3 regions of the Anaerobacillus sp. QJM3NY_17 genome follow, and region 3 is predicted to be linked to each of the others. Evidence: a T-box and tRNA genes for the amino acid it is inferred to sense, from the RefSeq annotation. Region 3 holds a T-box; the other regions hold tRNA genes.
What was found. A T-box is a leader RNA that pairs with one kind of tRNA and senses whether it is charged. The one in region 3 lies ahead of ileS (isoleucine--tRNA ligase), so its partner is inferred to be a tRNA-Ile.

Region 1 (5,170 bases), 1.7 Mb from region 3:
TATTGCCATTGAACTACATCTAAAGCGATTGATTGTAGGTGGCATGGAGCGTGTATATGAAATCGGAAGAGTTTTCCGAAATGAAGGTGTTTCTACACGACACAATCCTGAATTCACAATGCTTGAGTTATACGAAGCTTATGCGGATTATAAAGACGTCATGTCCTTAACAGAGCAAATGGTTGCTCACATCGCTAAAGAGGTAACAGGCTCTACAATGATTCAGTACGGTGATTATGAGATTAACCTCGAACCAGAGTGGAAAAGAGTGCATATGGTTGAGGCTGTTAAAGAAGCAACAGGTGTCGACTTCTGGAAAGAGATGACGGATGAAGAAGCGCGCAGTATCGCTAAGGAACATGGTGTCGAAATCAAAGAGACAATGGAATTCGGACATGTCGTAAATGAATTCTTTGAACAGAAAGTTGAAGAAACGCTCATTCAACCTACTTTTGTATATGGACATCCGGTGGCTATTTCGCCTCTAGCTAAGAAAAATCCTGAAGATGGCCGTTTCACAGATCGTTTTGAGTTGTTTATCGTAGCTCGTGAACACGCCAACGCATTTACTGAGCTTAATGATCCAATTGATCAAAGAGAACGGTTTGAAGCGCAGCTTGTGGAGAGAGAGCAAGGTAATGACGAGGCCCACATGATGGACCATGACTTTATCGAAGCTCTTGAGTACGGTTTACCACCAACCGGTGGTTTAGGTATTGGAATTGATCGGCTTGTAATGCTTCTAACAAATTCTCCTTCTATTAGAGATGTTCTTCTATTCCCTCAAATGAGAAATACGGAACGATAGAAGGTAAAAGCCTTTAGAATGAAGTTCGTTTATCGAACTTCATTCTTTTTAGTTTTTCTAAAAAGAATTCAAAAAAGGGGTTGCGTATCTAAAGTAACCCTGATATAGTTATATAGGTCGCCGCAACAACGCGGTTGACGCCGAAAAGAATTTCAATAAAGTTGTTGACATTGATTTAGTTAATATGGTATATTAATAAAGTCGCTGAAAACGACATTGAAAGAAACAAATTGATCTTTGAAAACTGAACGAAACGCCATGTAAGTAGTTGTTTCTACGGAAGCAAAACATTGTTTTAAAGCTAGATTAAGCTTTCTATCGGAGAGTTTGATCCTGGCTCAGGACGAACGCTGGCGGCGTGCCTAATACATGCAAGTCGAGCGAAGAGATGGGAGCTTGCTCCTTGATCTTAGCGGCGGACGGGTGAGTAACACGTGGGCAACCTGCCCTGCAGACTGGGATAACTCCGGGAAACCGGAGCTAATACCGGGTAATACATCGCACCGCATGGTGCAATGTTGAAAGTTGGCTTTCGAGCTAACACTGCAGGATGGGCCCGCGGCGCATTAGCTAGTTGGTAAGGTAATGGCTTACCAAGGCGACGATGCGTAGCCGACCTGAGAGGGTGATCGGCCACACTGGGACTGAGACACGGCCCAGACTCCTACGGGAGGCAGCAGTAGGGAATCTTCCGCAATGGACGAAAGTCTGACGGAGCAACGCCGCGTGAGTGACGAAGGCCTTCGGGTCGTAAAGCTCTGTTGTTAGGGAAGAACAAGTACCGTTCGAATAGGGCGGTACCTTGACGGTACCTAACCAGAAAGCCACGGCTAACTACGTGCCAGCAGCCGCGGTAATACGTAGGTGGCAAGCGTTGTCCGGAATTATTGGGCGTAAAGCGCGCGCAGGCGGTCTTTTAAGTCTGATGTGAAAGCCCACGGCTCAACCGTGGAGGGTCATTGGAAACTGGAGGACTTGAGTGCAGAAGAGGAGAGTGGAATTCCACGTGTAGCGGTGAAATGCGTAGATATGTGGAGGAACACCAGTGGCGAAGGCGGCTCTCTGGTCTGTAACTGACGCTGAGGCGCGAAAGCGTGGGGAGCAAACAGGATTAGATACCCTGGTAGTCCACGCCGTAAACGATGAGTGCTAGGTGTTGGGGGGTTCCACCCTCAGTGCTGAAGTTAACACATTAAGCACTCCGCCTGGGGAGTACGACCGCAAGGTTGAAACTCAAAGGAATTGACGGGGGCCCGCACAAGCAGTGGAGCATGTGGTTTAATTCGAAGCAACGCGAAGAACCTTACCAGGTCTTGACATCCTCTGACAATCCTGGAGACAGGACGTTCCCCTTCGGGGGACAGAGTGACAGGTGGTGCATGGTTGTCGTCAGCTCGTGTCGTGAGATGTTGGGTTAAGTCCCGCAACGAGCGCAACCCTTGATCTTAGTTGCCAGCATTTAGTTGGGCACTCTAAGGTGACTGCCGGTGACAAACCGGAGGAAGGTGGGGATGACGTCAAATCATCATGCCCCTTATGACCTGGGCTACACACGTGCTACAATGGACGGTACAAAGGGCAGCAACACCGCGAGGTGAAGCGAATCCCATAAAGCCGTTCTCAGTTCGGATTGCAGGCTGCAACTCGCCTGCATGAAGCCGGAATTGCTAGTAATCGCGGATCAGCATGCCGCGGTGAATACGTTCCCGGGCCTTGTACACACCGCCCGTCACACCACGAGAGTTTGTAACACCCGAAGTCGGTGGGGTAACCTTTATGGAGCCAGCCGCCGAAGGTGGGACAAATGATTGGGGTGAAGTCGTAACAAGGTAGCCGTATCGGAAGGTGCGGCTGGATCACCTCCTTTCTATGGAGAATTACGAAGGTAACTTACGTTACCAACCTTACATGAGCGTTTCGTTTAGTTTTGAAAGAATGATTTATTCTTTCAATTAAATATAGTTAACAAGCCTTTATGGGCCTGTAGCTCAGCTGGTTAGAGCGCACGCCTGATAAGCGTGAGGTCGGTGGTTCGAGTCCACTCAGGCCCACCATAAAAGTTTTGTTGATTCGATTTATTCCTCTTGGTTGAATGCCATTTGGATCATTTGGGGCCTTAGCTCAGCTGGGAGAGCGCCTGCCTTGCACGCAGGAGGTCAGCGGTTCGATCCCGCTAGGCTCCACCAACACATCTACTATAATGAAATGAAACAAATATGCACCTGCGTCTTCGAGTAACGCTAACGATGTTGGCTTCCTCGGTGCAAGGCAGCATAAAAGTGGATTCAAGTAGTAGCCTTGTTCCTTGAAAACTAGATAGCACAAACAACGACATCCAATAATTATTTTTTATGCAATAACTTAGTAATAACTGATGCGTTATGGCAGCAATGCCTAACAAATCGAAGGTTAAGCTACTAAGGGCGCACGGTGGATGCCTTGGCACTAGAAGCCTAAGAAGGACGGGACGAACACCGATATGCTTCGGGGAGCTGTAAGTACGCTTTGATCCGGAGATTTCCGAATGGGGGAACCCACCATCTTTAATAGGATGGTATCCATTTCTGAATACATAGGGAATGGAAGGCAGACCCGGGGAACTGAAACATCTCATTACCCGGAGGAAGAGAAAGCAAACGCGATTTCCTGAGTAGCGGCGAGCGAAACGGAATCAGCCCAAACCAGAGGGCTTGCCCTCTGGGGTTGTAGGACGTCTCTTTGGAGTTACAAAGGCACGGATAGACGAAGCGACCTGGAAAGGTCCATCAGAGAAGGTAACAATCCTGTAGTCAAAATCCGATGCCCTCCGAGACGGATCCTGAGTACGGCGGGACACGTGAAACCCCGTCGGAATCCGGGAGGACCATCTCCCAAGGCTAAATACTCTCTAGTGACCGATAGTGAACCAGTACCGTGAGGGAAAGGTGAAAAGCACCCCGGAAGGGGAGTGAAAAAGAACCTGAAACCGTGTGCCTACAACTAGTTGGAGCCCGTTAATGGGTGACAGCGTGCCTTTTGTAGAATGAACCGGCGAGTTACGATCCCGTGCAAGGTTAAGCTGAGAAGGCGGAGCCGCAGCGAAAGCGAGTCTGAATAGGGCGAAATAGTACGTGGTCGTAGACCCGAAACCAGGTGATCTACCCATGTCCAGGGTGAAGTTCAGGTAACACTGAATGGAGGCCCGAACCCACGCATGTTGAAAAATGCGGGGATGAGGTGTGGGTAGCGGTGAAATGCCAATCGAACCTGGAGATAGCTGGTTCTCTCCGAAATAGCTTTAGGGCTAGCCTCGCGGCAAGAATCTTGGAGGTAGAGCACTGATTGGACTAGGGGTCCTTACCGGATTACCGAATCCAGTCAAACTCCGAATGCCAACGATTTATCCGCGGGAGTCAGACTGCGAGTGATAAGATCCGTAGTCGAGAGGGAAACAGCCCAGACCACCAGCTAAGGTCCCAAAGTATACGTTAAGTGGAAAAGGATGTGGCGTTGCTTAGACAACCAGGATGTTGGCTTAGAAGCAGCCATCATTTAAAGAGTGCGTAATAGCTCACTGGTCGAGTGACGCTGCGCCGAAAATGTACCGGGGCTAAACGTATCACCGAAGCTGTGGATTGTCTTACGACAATGGTAGGAGAGCGTTCTAAGGGCTGTGAAGTCAGACCGAAAGGACTGGTGGAGCGCTTAGAAGTGAGAATGCCGGTATGAGTAGCGAAAGACAAGTGAGAATCTTGTCCGTCGAAAGCCCAAGGTTTCCTGAGGAAGGCTCGTCCGCTCAGGGTTAGTCGGGACCTAAGCCGAGGCCGAAAGGCGTAGGCGATGGATAACAGGTTGATATTCCTGTACCACCTCCTTTCCGTTTGAACGACGGGGGGACGCAGAAAGATAGGGAGAGCGCGCTGCTGGAAATGCGCGTCCAAGCGATTAGGCTGGTGAATAGGCAAATCCGTTCACCGTGAAGGCTGAGTCGTGATGGCGAGGGAAATTTAGTACCGAAGTCCTTGATTCTACGCTGCCAAGAAAAGCCTCTAGTGAGGAAAAAGGTGCCCGTACCGCAAACCGACACAGGTAGGCGAGGAGAGAATCCTAAGACGATCGGGAGAACTCTCGTTAAGGAACTCGGCAAAATGACCCCGTAACTTCGGGAGAAGGGGTGCTTCCTCGGGTTTATAGCCCAGGGGAGCCGCAGTGAAAAGATCCAAGCGACTGTTTAGCAAAAACACAGGTCTCTGCAAAGCCGTAAGGCGAAGTATAGGGGCTGACACCTGCCCGGTGCTGGAAGGTTAAGAGGAGGGGTTATCCCTTACGGGAGAAGCTCTGAATCGAAGCCCCAGTAAACGGCGGCCGTAACTATAACGGTCC
Region 2 (5,170 bases), 1.5 Mb from region 3:
GTCTTCAAAGCGCAGGAATTGTTCAAAACAATGATTCTACACTTGTTCAACTAGGTAATCTTCTCGCCGGTCCGACGTTACTTGCAGTCTTCGGATTAATTATTACTGTTATCTTAATGGTTCGTAACGTAACGGGCGGTATTTTCTACGGAATGGTGATTACAGCCATCGTAGGTATGATCTTTAACCAGGTGCCGATTCCAAGCGGGATTGTGGGTAGCGTACCAACTCTTGAACCAACTTTCGGCGTTGCTTTGGGTCACCTTGGTGATTTGTTTACAATTGACATGCTTGTCGTGGTTCTCACGTTCTTATTCGTCGATTTCTTCGACACAGCGGGTACTTTAATAGCTGTTGCGACGCAGGCAGGCATAATGAAAGACAACAAACTTCCAAGAGCAGGGAAAGCATTGTTTGCTGATTCATCTGCAACTGTTCTTGGGGCTGTACTTGGTACGTCAACAACTACAGCCTACATTGAATCTTCATCAGGAGTAGCGGCAGGTGGTCGAACTGGTTTTACATCTGTTGTAACAGCAGGATTTTTCTTGTTAGCACTATTCTTCTCTCCGTTACTAGCAGTGGTCACACCTTCAGTTACAGCACCAGTCTTGATTATAGTCGGTGTCCTGATGGTGAGCGTACTCGGTAACATTGAGTGGAAACGATTTGAGATTGCGGTTCCAGCATTCTTAACAATTGTTGCAATGCCATTAACATACAGTATTGCAACAGGGATTGCGTTAGGATTTGTAATGTACCCGATCACTATGGTCGTAAAAGGTGAGGGGAAGAATATTCATCCAATCATGTATGGTTTGTTCTTTGTATTTATCGCATATTTCGTGTTTTTAGCATAGTTCGTTTTGGAGCAGTCGAGAAATCGGCTGCTTTTTGTTATGTAGCGATACTCTTCGGTTTGTTCCATTATTAAGGTGAGAACAAATTTCGTAATTGAAGTGAGATAGTACTTTTCTGTTGCTAAAGTAGAGTGAGACGAGGAAATTCATTTTATTGGCTAAAAGGTTAATTAAACGTTTGTTTAACCTTAAACATAGTTCTTCATAATCTCCGTTAAAAAGAAGCTTCATTAAAGGGCGTCAATTAGACTTGAATATCTACTAATAATAATGTGTCTCTCTAAGCAAGCTATGTCATATTGATTTAATTAATTTGAAAAATACTATTGACCATATCATTCTTTACTGATAAAGTAGAGAACGTTGTTAAGAAAACAACAACAAACGCATGAAAAAAAGTGATTGACATCATTTCGCACTTCATGTATTATAAATAACGTTGCCGCTAAAACAAGCAGGTAACACTAAATAAAACATTTCAAATTAGTTGTTGACATCAAACGAAACAACATGGTATATTAGTTGGGTCGCTGAAAACGACAACGAAAGAAACAAATCGATCTTTGAAAACTGAACGAAACGCCATGTAAGTAGTTGTTTCTACGGAAACAAAACATTGTTTTAAAGCTAGATTAAGCTTTCTATCGGAGAGTTTGATCCTGGCTCAGGACGAACGCTGGCGGCGTGCCTAATACATGCAAGTCGAGCGAAGAGATGGGAGCTTGCTCCCTGATCTTAGCGGCGGACGGGTGAGTAACACGTGGGCAACCTACCCTGCAGACTGGGATAACTCCGGGAAACCGGAGCTAATACCGGGTAATACATCGCACCGCATGGTGCAATGTTGAAAGTTGGCTTTCGAGCTAACACTGCAGGATGGGCCCGCGGCGCATTAGCTAGTTGGTAAGGTAATGGCTTACCAAGGCGACGATGCGTAGCCGACCTGAGAGGGTGATCGGCCACACTGGGACTGAGACACGGCCCAGACTCCTACGGGAGGCAGCAGTAGGGAATCTTCCGCAATGGACGAAAGTCTGACGGAGCAACGCCGCGTGAGTGACGAAGGCCTTCGGGTCGTAAAGCTCTGTTGTTAGGGAAGAACAAGTACCGTTCGAATAGGGCGGTACCTTGACGGTACCTAACCAGAAAGCCACGGCTAACTACGTGCCAGCAGCCGCGGTAATACGTAGGTGGCAAGCGTTGTCCGGAATTATTGGGCGTAAAGCGCGCGCAGGCGGTCTTTTAAGTCTGATGTGAAAGCCCACGGCTCAACCGTGGAGGGTCATTGGAAACTGGAGGACTTGAGTGCAGAAGAGGAGAGTGGAATTCCACGTGTAGCGGTGAAATGCGTAGATATGTGGAGGAACACCAGTGGCGAAGGCGGCTCTCTGGTCTGTAACTGACGCTGAGGCGCGAAAGCGTGGGGAGCAAACAGGATTAGATACCCTGGTAGTCCACGCCGTAAACGATGAGTGCTAGGTGTTGGGGGGTTCCACCCTCAGTGCTGAAGTTAACACATTAAGCACTCCGCCTGGGGAGTACGACCGCAAGGTTGAAACTCAAAGGAATTGACGGGGGCCCGCACAAGCAGTGGAGCATGTGGTTTAATTCGAAGCAACGCGAAGAACCTTACCAGGTCTTGACATCCTCTGACAATCCTGGAGACAGGACGTTCCCCTTCGGGGGACAGAGTGACAGGTGGTGCATGGTTGTCGTCAGCTCGTGTCGTGAGATGTTGGGTTAAGTCCCGCAACGAGCGCAACCCTTGATCTTAGTTGCCAGCATTTAGTTGGGCACTCTAAGGTGACTGCCGGTGACAAACCGGAGGAAGGTGGGGATGACGTCAAATCATCATGCCCCTTATGACCTGGGCTACACACGTGCTACAATGGACGGTACAAAGGGCAGCAACACCGCGAGGTGAAGCGAATCCCATAAAGCCGTTCTCAGTTCGGATTGCAGGCTGCAACTCGCCTGCATGAAGCCGGAATTGCTAGTAATCGTGGATCAGCATGCCGCGGTGAATACGTTCCCGGGCCTTGTACACACCGCCCGTCACACCACGAGAGTTTGTAACACCCGAAGTCGGTGGGGTAACCTTTATGGAGCCAGCCGCCGAAGGTGGGACAAATGATTGGGGTGAAGTCGTAACAAGGTAGCCGTATCGGAAGGTGCGGCTGGATCACCTCCTTTCTATGGAGAATTACGAAGGTAACTTACGTTACCAACCTTACATGAGCGTTTCGTTTAGTTTTGAAAGAATGATTTACTTCTTTCAACTGAAAAGGTAAGTTTTGAAGAAGAGCAAGTCTCTTTTAAGAAACACCTCCGGCTAATGGCTATGTCGGGGTATTTACTTTTCTTTTGTGGGCCTGTAGCTCAGCTGGTTAGAGCGCACGCCTGATAAGCGTGAGGTCGGTGGTTCGAGTCCACTCAGGCCCACCATAAAAGATCCTGGGGCCTTAGCTCAGCTGGGAGAGCGCCTGCCTTGCACGCAGGAGGTCAGCGGTTCGATCCCGCTAGGCTCCACCAACACATCTACTAATGATTAATACTAATCAAATAGTAGACTTGTTCCTTGAAAACTAGATAGCACAAACAACGACATCCAATAATTATTTTTATGCAATAACTTAGTAATAACTGATGCGTTATGGCAGCAATGCCTAACAAATCGAAGGTTAAGCTACTAAGGGCGCACGGTGGATGCCTTGGCACTAGAAGCCTAAGAAGGACGGGACGAACACCGATATGCTTCGGGGAGCTGTAAGTACGCTTTGATCCGGAGATTTCCGAATGGGGGAACCCACCATCTTTAATAGGATGGTATCCATTTCTGAATACATAGGGAATGGAAGGCAGACCCGGGGAACTGAAACATCTCATTACCCGGAGGAAGAGAAAGCAAACGCGATTTCCTGAGTAGCGGCGAGCGAAACGGAATCAGCCCAAACCAGAGGGCTTGCCCTCTGGGGTTGTAGGACGTCTCTTTGGAGTTACAAAGGCACGGATAGACGAAGCGACCTGGAAAGGTCCATCAGAGAAGGTAACAATCCTGTAGTCAAAATCCGATGCCCTCCGAGACGGATCCTGAGTACGGCGGGACACGTGAAACCCCGTCGGAATCCGGGAGGACCATCTCCCAAGGCTAAATACTCTCTAGTGACCGATAGTGAACCAGTACCGTGAGGGAAAGGTGAAAAGCACCCCGGAAGGGGAGTGAAAAAGAACCTGAAACCGTGTGCCTACAACTAGTTGGAGCCCGTTAATGGGTGACAGCGTGCCTTTTGTAGAATGAACCGGCGAGTTACGATCCCGTGCAAGGTTAAGCTGAGAAGGCGGAGCCGCAGCGAAAGCGAGTCTGAATAGGGCGAAATAGTACGTGGTCGTAGACCCGAAACCAGGTGATCTACCCATGTCCAGGGTGAAGTTCAGGTAACACTGAATGGAGGCCCGAACCCACGCATGTTGAAAAATGCGGGGATGAGGTGTGGGTAGCGGTGAAATGCCAATCGAACCTGGAGATAGCTGGTTCTCTCCGAAATAGCTTTAGGGCTAGCCTCGCGGCAAGAATCTTGGAGGTAGAGCACTGATTGGACTAGGGGTCCTTACCGGATTACCGAATCCAGTCAAACTCCGAATGCCAACGATTTATCCGCGGGAGTCAGACTGCGAGTGATAAGATCCGTAGTCGAGAGGGAAACAGCCCAGACCACCAGCTAAGGTCCCAAAGTATACGTTAAGTGGAAAAGGATGTGGCGTTGCTTAGACAACCAGGATGTTGGCTTAGAAGCAGCCATCATTTAAAGAGTGCGTAATAGCTCACTGGTCGAGTGACGCTGCGCCGAAAATGTACCGGGGCTAAACGTATCACCGAAGCTGTGGATTGTCTTACGACAATGGTAGGAGAGCGTTCTAAGGGCTGTGAAGTCAGACCGAAAGGACTGGTGGAGCGCTTAGAAGTGAGAATGCCGGTATGAGTAGCGAAAGACAAGTGAGAATCTTGTCCGTCGAAAGCCCAAGGTTTCCTGAGGAAGGCTCGTCCGCTCAGGGTTAGTCGGGACCTAAGCCGAGGCCGAAAGGCGTAGGCGATGGATAACAGGTTGATATTCCTGTACCACCTCCTTTCCGTTTGAACGACGGGGGGACGCAGAAAGATAGGGAGAGCGCGCTGCTGGAAATGCGCGTCCAAGCGATTAGGCTGGTGAATAGGCAAATCCGTTCACCATGAAGGCTGAGTCGTGATGGCGAGGGAAATTTAGTACCGAAGTCCTTGATTCTACGCTGCCAAGAAAAGCCTCTAGTGAGGA
Region 3 (5,170 bases):
TTCTCGTTACGCGCTTCTTCTAGTGCTTTTAGAACTTCGTCACGAAGCTCCATCACATGATCCCATTTTTCTTCAAGATCAGCTGTACCTTCAAAATTCTTCACTTCTGGCATATCGGAAAGCTGTACATACTCTTCCTTCTCACCAGGGACAAACTGCCATACTTCTTCAGCAGTGTGCGGAATGATAGGCGAAAGAAGTTTCGTAAGCGCAACAGCTGTCTGATAAAGAACCGTTTGGATCGCACGACGGTTCGGGTGATCTGCATGTTCAATATAAAGCGTGTCTTTCGCGATATCGAGATAGAACGAGCTCATTTCAATTGTAAAGAAGTTATGGATCGTATTATAAACCGTTAAGAACTGATACTCATCATAAGCTTTTTTCACTTTCGATACGAGATTATTTAGCTTCACAAGCATATACTGATCAAGTTCACCTAAATCCTTATACGCCACTTGATGCTCTGTTGGGTCAAATCCTTCAAGGTTCCCAAGCATAAAGCGGAACGTGTTGCGAATCTTTCGGTACACTTCAGCTACTTGTTTTAAAATATCATTCGATACGCGAACGTCAGCTTGATAATCCGCCGATGATACCCATAGACGAAGAATATCCGCACCCAATTGTTTCATAACATCATTCGGTACCATTGTATTTCCAAGTGACTTACTCATTTTCTTTCCTTCACCGTCAAGAATAAATCCATGACTGAGAACCGCTTTATAAGGTGCTTTCCCTGTTACGGCTACAGCTGTTGAAAGGGACGAGTTAAACCAGCCACGGTACTGATCAGAACCTTCTAGATACAAATCAGCAGGTCTTGCAAGGTCGCTTCTTTCTTCCAGAACAGCTTGGTGAGAAGAACCTGAGTCAAACCAAACATCCATGATATCCATTTCTTTGCGGAATTCACCGTTTGGACTATGCTCTGAAGTAAATCCTTCAGGTAGAAGTTCTTTTGCATCCCACTCAAACCAAATGTTTGATCCATGCTTACGGAACAATTCTGATACATGAGCAATTGTCTCATCTGTAATGATTGGCTCATTATTTTCGCCATAGAACACTGGGATTGGAACGCCCCATGCACGTTGACGAGAAATACACCAATCTTCACGATCCTTCACCATATTATGAAGGCGAATTTCACCCCATGATGGGAACCATTTCACATCTGCTACAGCTTGAAGAAGTTCAGGGCGGAACTCTTTGATCGACGCAAACCACTGCTCTGTTGCACGGAAAATGATTGGTTTCTTCGTACGCCAATCGTGTGGGTAAGAGTGAGTGAAGAATGTAAGCTTCACTAGCGCGCCAACTTCTTCAAGTTTTTCAGTAATTGGTTTATTTGCTTTGTCATAGAACATACCTTCAAAGCCAGGAGCTTCGTCAGTGAAAACACCTTTCTCATCTACAGGGCAAAGGATGTCTAGCTTATACTTTCTTCCGATCATATAGTCATCTTCACCGTGTCCCGGGGCTGTATGAACGCAACCTGTACCTGCGTCAAGCGTTACGTGGTCACCAAGGATCACAAGAGATTCACGATCGTAGATTGGATGCTGAGCCGTCACGTATTCAAGTTCGCTACCTTTTACGCGCTTCACTTCACTTACGTTGTTCCACTCAAATTCTTCTTTTAATTGATCAACAAGCTCTGTTGCTACAACATATTTCGTACCATCCGCTTCAATGACGCTGTATTCAAACTTCTCATTCAACGCAATGGCAAGGTTTGAAGGAATTGTCCACGGTGTTGTTGTCCAGATGATAAATTTCTCATCGCCATCAAGAACACCTTTTCCATCTTTTACATCAAACGCAACGTAAATCGATGCAGAGCGCTTATCTTGATACTCGATCTCAGCTTCTGCTAATGCTGATTCAGATGTCGGAGACCAATAAACGGTTTTTTTATCTTTATAAATATAACCGCGTTTTGCCATTTCTCCGAACACTTTAATTTGCTGTGCTTCATAGCCTTTATCAAGCGTAATATATGGATTATCCCAATCAGCACGAACTCCAAGTCGCTTGAATTGTTCACGCTGACGATCAACTTGTTTTAATGCGTATTCTTCACATTTCTTTCTAAATTCAGCAACCGTTAACTTCTTACGATCGACGCCTTTTTTCGTTAACGCCTGCTCGATTGGAAGTCCGTGCGTATCCCAACCAGGAACATATGGAGCATTAAAACCGTTCATTGATTTATATCGAACGATGATATCTTTTAAAACTTTGTTCTCTGCATGACCCATATGGATGTCACCATTGGCATATGGAGGGCCATCATGTAGGACGAATAGGGGGCGGTCCTTCGTTCTTTCCTGTACTTTTTCATAGAGATTAATGTTTGCCCATTCTTTTTGCATGTCGGGCTCTTTATTCGGTAAATTTCCTCTCATCGGAAATTTTGTTTTTGGCATTAAGAGCGTTTCTTTATAGCTCATGAGGTTTCCTCCTTCAACTTATAACGAGCAACAACCGTAACGATCTTCAGCCACTCGGGAGTTGTTTCTTCAAAGTGTGCTACAAAATAAAAAAACCTTCTCGTCCCCGAAAAGGGACGAGAAGGTTTTCCCGTGGTACCACCCAAATTAAGCTTTGCGCTCACTTTGCATTCGTAACGTGAATGATTCGCCGAGGCTTACTTATCGTTCAGCACGGGACTCAGGGGCGATCTTCTCTGATTGCTTAACACCGGCTCACACCATTCCCGGCTCGCTTTGTTAAGTAAGAATCAGATACTCTTCCCATCTTCGTCGATCGTTATTGCTATTAATAGAAGTATAGTGTAAATAAAAATAAGAAGTCAAGGAAATGACAAAAAATAAATGAGTGCTTTATGCTTTTTCTTCGATTTGCTCCTGTTGCTGATCTTCTTCCTCATCAAATCGAGCCACTAAGCCATCCCAGTCTTCATTATTTAGCATCTCTAGCTGGGCTTCAACTAGCATACGAAAACGCGTGCGATAAACCGCTGCTTGTTTTTTCAGCTCTTCATTATCCATGGAGATTTTACGCGCTTTAGCAAGCGAATCATTAATAATGCGGTCGGCATTTTTCTCAGCTTCTTTTACGATGAGCTGGGATTCTTTCTTAGCGTTTTGTCTCACTTCTTCCGCTGACTCTTGTGCTACTAGGATCGACTTATTTAACGTTTCTTCAAGGTTTGAGAAGTGCCCAAGTCGTTCTTCTAGAAGCTTCACTCTCTCATTCAATTCTTTCTTTTCTCTGATTACCGTTTCATAATCTTTGATTACCTGATCAAGAAACTCATTGACCTCATCTTCATCATAACCGCGGAATCCGCGTGTAAATTCTTTGTTATGAATATCTAATGGTGTTAAAGGCAATTCAGCCACCTCCGATTTACTCTCTTTTTTCATATACCCGGCTTACTCGTATTTCGACAATCATTTGGATATTCCTTCTATTTATGACAAACTATTTACGAATTTGATACGTAATTCGCCATTTATCCCGCTTTGTTTTGCCATCAACAGAAATAATCTTACTTCTACCTGAACCTCGTAACGATAAATAGTCTCCCTCTTTCACTTCAGCAGAAGGTTGACTGACGATCTTCCAATTTAATTTCGCTCGATCATGTTCAATCATCGGAGCAACCTTACCTCGTGATAGATTGTATACTTCAGCAAGTACCGTATCCAAACGAAGGCTTGTTACTGTGCCTGACTGCTCCTGCCAGGAAGCTTCTTCGACGCTTACGCTCGTTAATGGAATTTCGTTAGGAGATATGGACGCTTTCCCTGCATGTGTTAAATTCATTTTCACGAAATCAGCAATTTCCTTCGCTACGATTAAATGCGCAGCACTATCCTGCACAAGGATATCTCCAAACTTCTCACGCTTAATTCCAAGACCCATCATTGCCCCAAGCAAATCTGGATGAGTAAGTGATACGAATTTGGCTGGATATGTAATTTCAAAAGCGATTATCTCGAAATCTTCCGTTGTTGGTTCAAAGTAAGGAGGAACAAGAAGAGCCCTCTGACGCTCAGACCCTTCAACTCCACCCGAAAAAAACACGCCCACGTCAGAGTGATTTCCAATGATTTGCCTCACCATATCCTGTTCTCTTGGATCAAGAAAATCGGTTAACCTGGGAGCATACCTTTCTTGAACCTCATCCTGCCATTGTAAAACGCGATCGACAAATGTTCTTTCTTCTGGACGATAGTGTTCGTAAATAGACATTAGCCTATGAATCTAAAGACCGCAATAATTCCATATTGCACAAACTGAAGTGCGAAAATGGCTACGATCGGAGAAATATCAAGCATTCCACCGATTGGAGGAATAATCTTACGAAACGGAGCTAGATATGGTTCTGCTATAGAAGCAATCATTCGTCCAATAGAAGATTCTCTTGCATTTGGAATCCATGACATAAAGATGTAAATGATGAGGATCCACGTATAAATTTGTACTGCTGAAAGTAAGATTGAAACTATGTTCAAACTTTTCACCCTTTCTTAATTACTGGTCTTCGTAAATTTCATCTGTAATGTTACCTGAAATTTCAACATTGTCCGGTGTACATATAAACGTATCCGGACCGAGTTTCTGAATATCGCCACCAACAGCGTAGACTGTTCCACTTAGAAAATCGACAATGCGTCTCGCCTGATCTTGTGGAATACGTTGAAGATTCATCACAACAGACTTCCGATTTTTCACGTGATCAGCGATATCCTGAGCTTCAGCATACACTCTTGGTTCAACTAGCACAACTCTTGAGTTCTTATGAACGCTTTGAAGACTTACCACATTTTGTTTAGACTGCTTACGATTCGCTCGAGTTACTTCAGGCTCTTCTTCTTCCATATATGAATCTTGCTCCTGCTGCTCATCCAACTCTATCGTTTCATCATCAAGTTCAAAGAACTGCTTGAATTTCGTTTTGATACCCAATTCCCTGCACCTCCTGGAGAGCTTATTTTATTTTTCATTTCCGACAAGTGACGATCCAATGCGAACATATGTCGCGCCCTCTTCAACAGCAATTTCATAATCATTTGACATCCCCATTGAAAGCTCATTGCATGGAGCATGTGGGAGTGAAAGGCTTTGGACACGTTCTCCAAGCTCACGAAGTTTCTTGAAAACATCTCGAATTTCATTTGTATTATCTGTATGC

Region 1: it has a tRNA-Ile gene. The T-box ahead of ileS (isoleucine--tRNA ligase) is inferred to sense a tRNA for this amino acid. The anticodon was not compared.
Region 2: it has a tRNA-Ile gene. The T-box ahead of ileS (isoleucine--tRNA ligase) is inferred to sense a tRNA for this amino acid. The anticodon was not compared.

Annotation. Positions count from the first base shown of each region.
Region 1 covers NZ_CM149685.1:116,095-121,264, forward strand. Annotated here, with positions in the region: gene lysS (lysine--tRNA ligase) at 1-808, shown strand, start outside; rRNA gene AC0VYV_RS00595 (16S ribosomal RNA) at 1,124-2,675, shown strand; tRNA gene AC0VYV_RS00600 (tRNA-Ile) at 2,786-2,862, shown strand; tRNA gene AC0VYV_RS00605 (tRNA-Ala) at 2,919-2,994, shown strand; rRNA gene AC0VYV_RS00610 (23S ribosomal RNA) at 3,216-5,170, shown strand, end outside.
Region 2 covers NZ_CM149685.1:298,842-304,011, forward strand. Annotated here, with positions in the region: gene AC0VYV_RS01685 (NCS2 family permease) at 1-860, shown strand, start outside; rRNA gene AC0VYV_RS01690 (16S ribosomal RNA) at 1,502-3,053, shown strand; tRNA gene AC0VYV_RS01695 (tRNA-Ile) at 3,229-3,305, shown strand; tRNA gene AC0VYV_RS01700 (tRNA-Ala) at 3,317-3,392, shown strand; rRNA gene AC0VYV_RS01705 (23S ribosomal RNA) at 3,540-5,170, shown strand, end outside.
Region 3 covers NZ_CM149685.1:1,786,046-1,791,215, reverse strand. Annotated here, with positions in the region: gene ileS (isoleucine--tRNA ligase) at 1-2,456, opposite strand, end outside; T-box leader at 2,566-2,775, opposite strand; gene AC0VYV_RS09595 (DivIVA domain-containing protein) at 2,850-3,362, opposite strand; gene AC0VYV_RS09590 (YlmH family RNA-binding protein) at 3,454-4,227, opposite strand; gene AC0VYV_RS09585 (YggT family protein) at 4,227-4,490, opposite strand; gene AC0VYV_RS09580 (cell division protein SepF) at 4,510-4,944, opposite strand; gene AC0VYV_RS09575 (YggS family pyridoxal phosphate-dependent enzyme) at 4,972-5,170, opposite strand, start outside.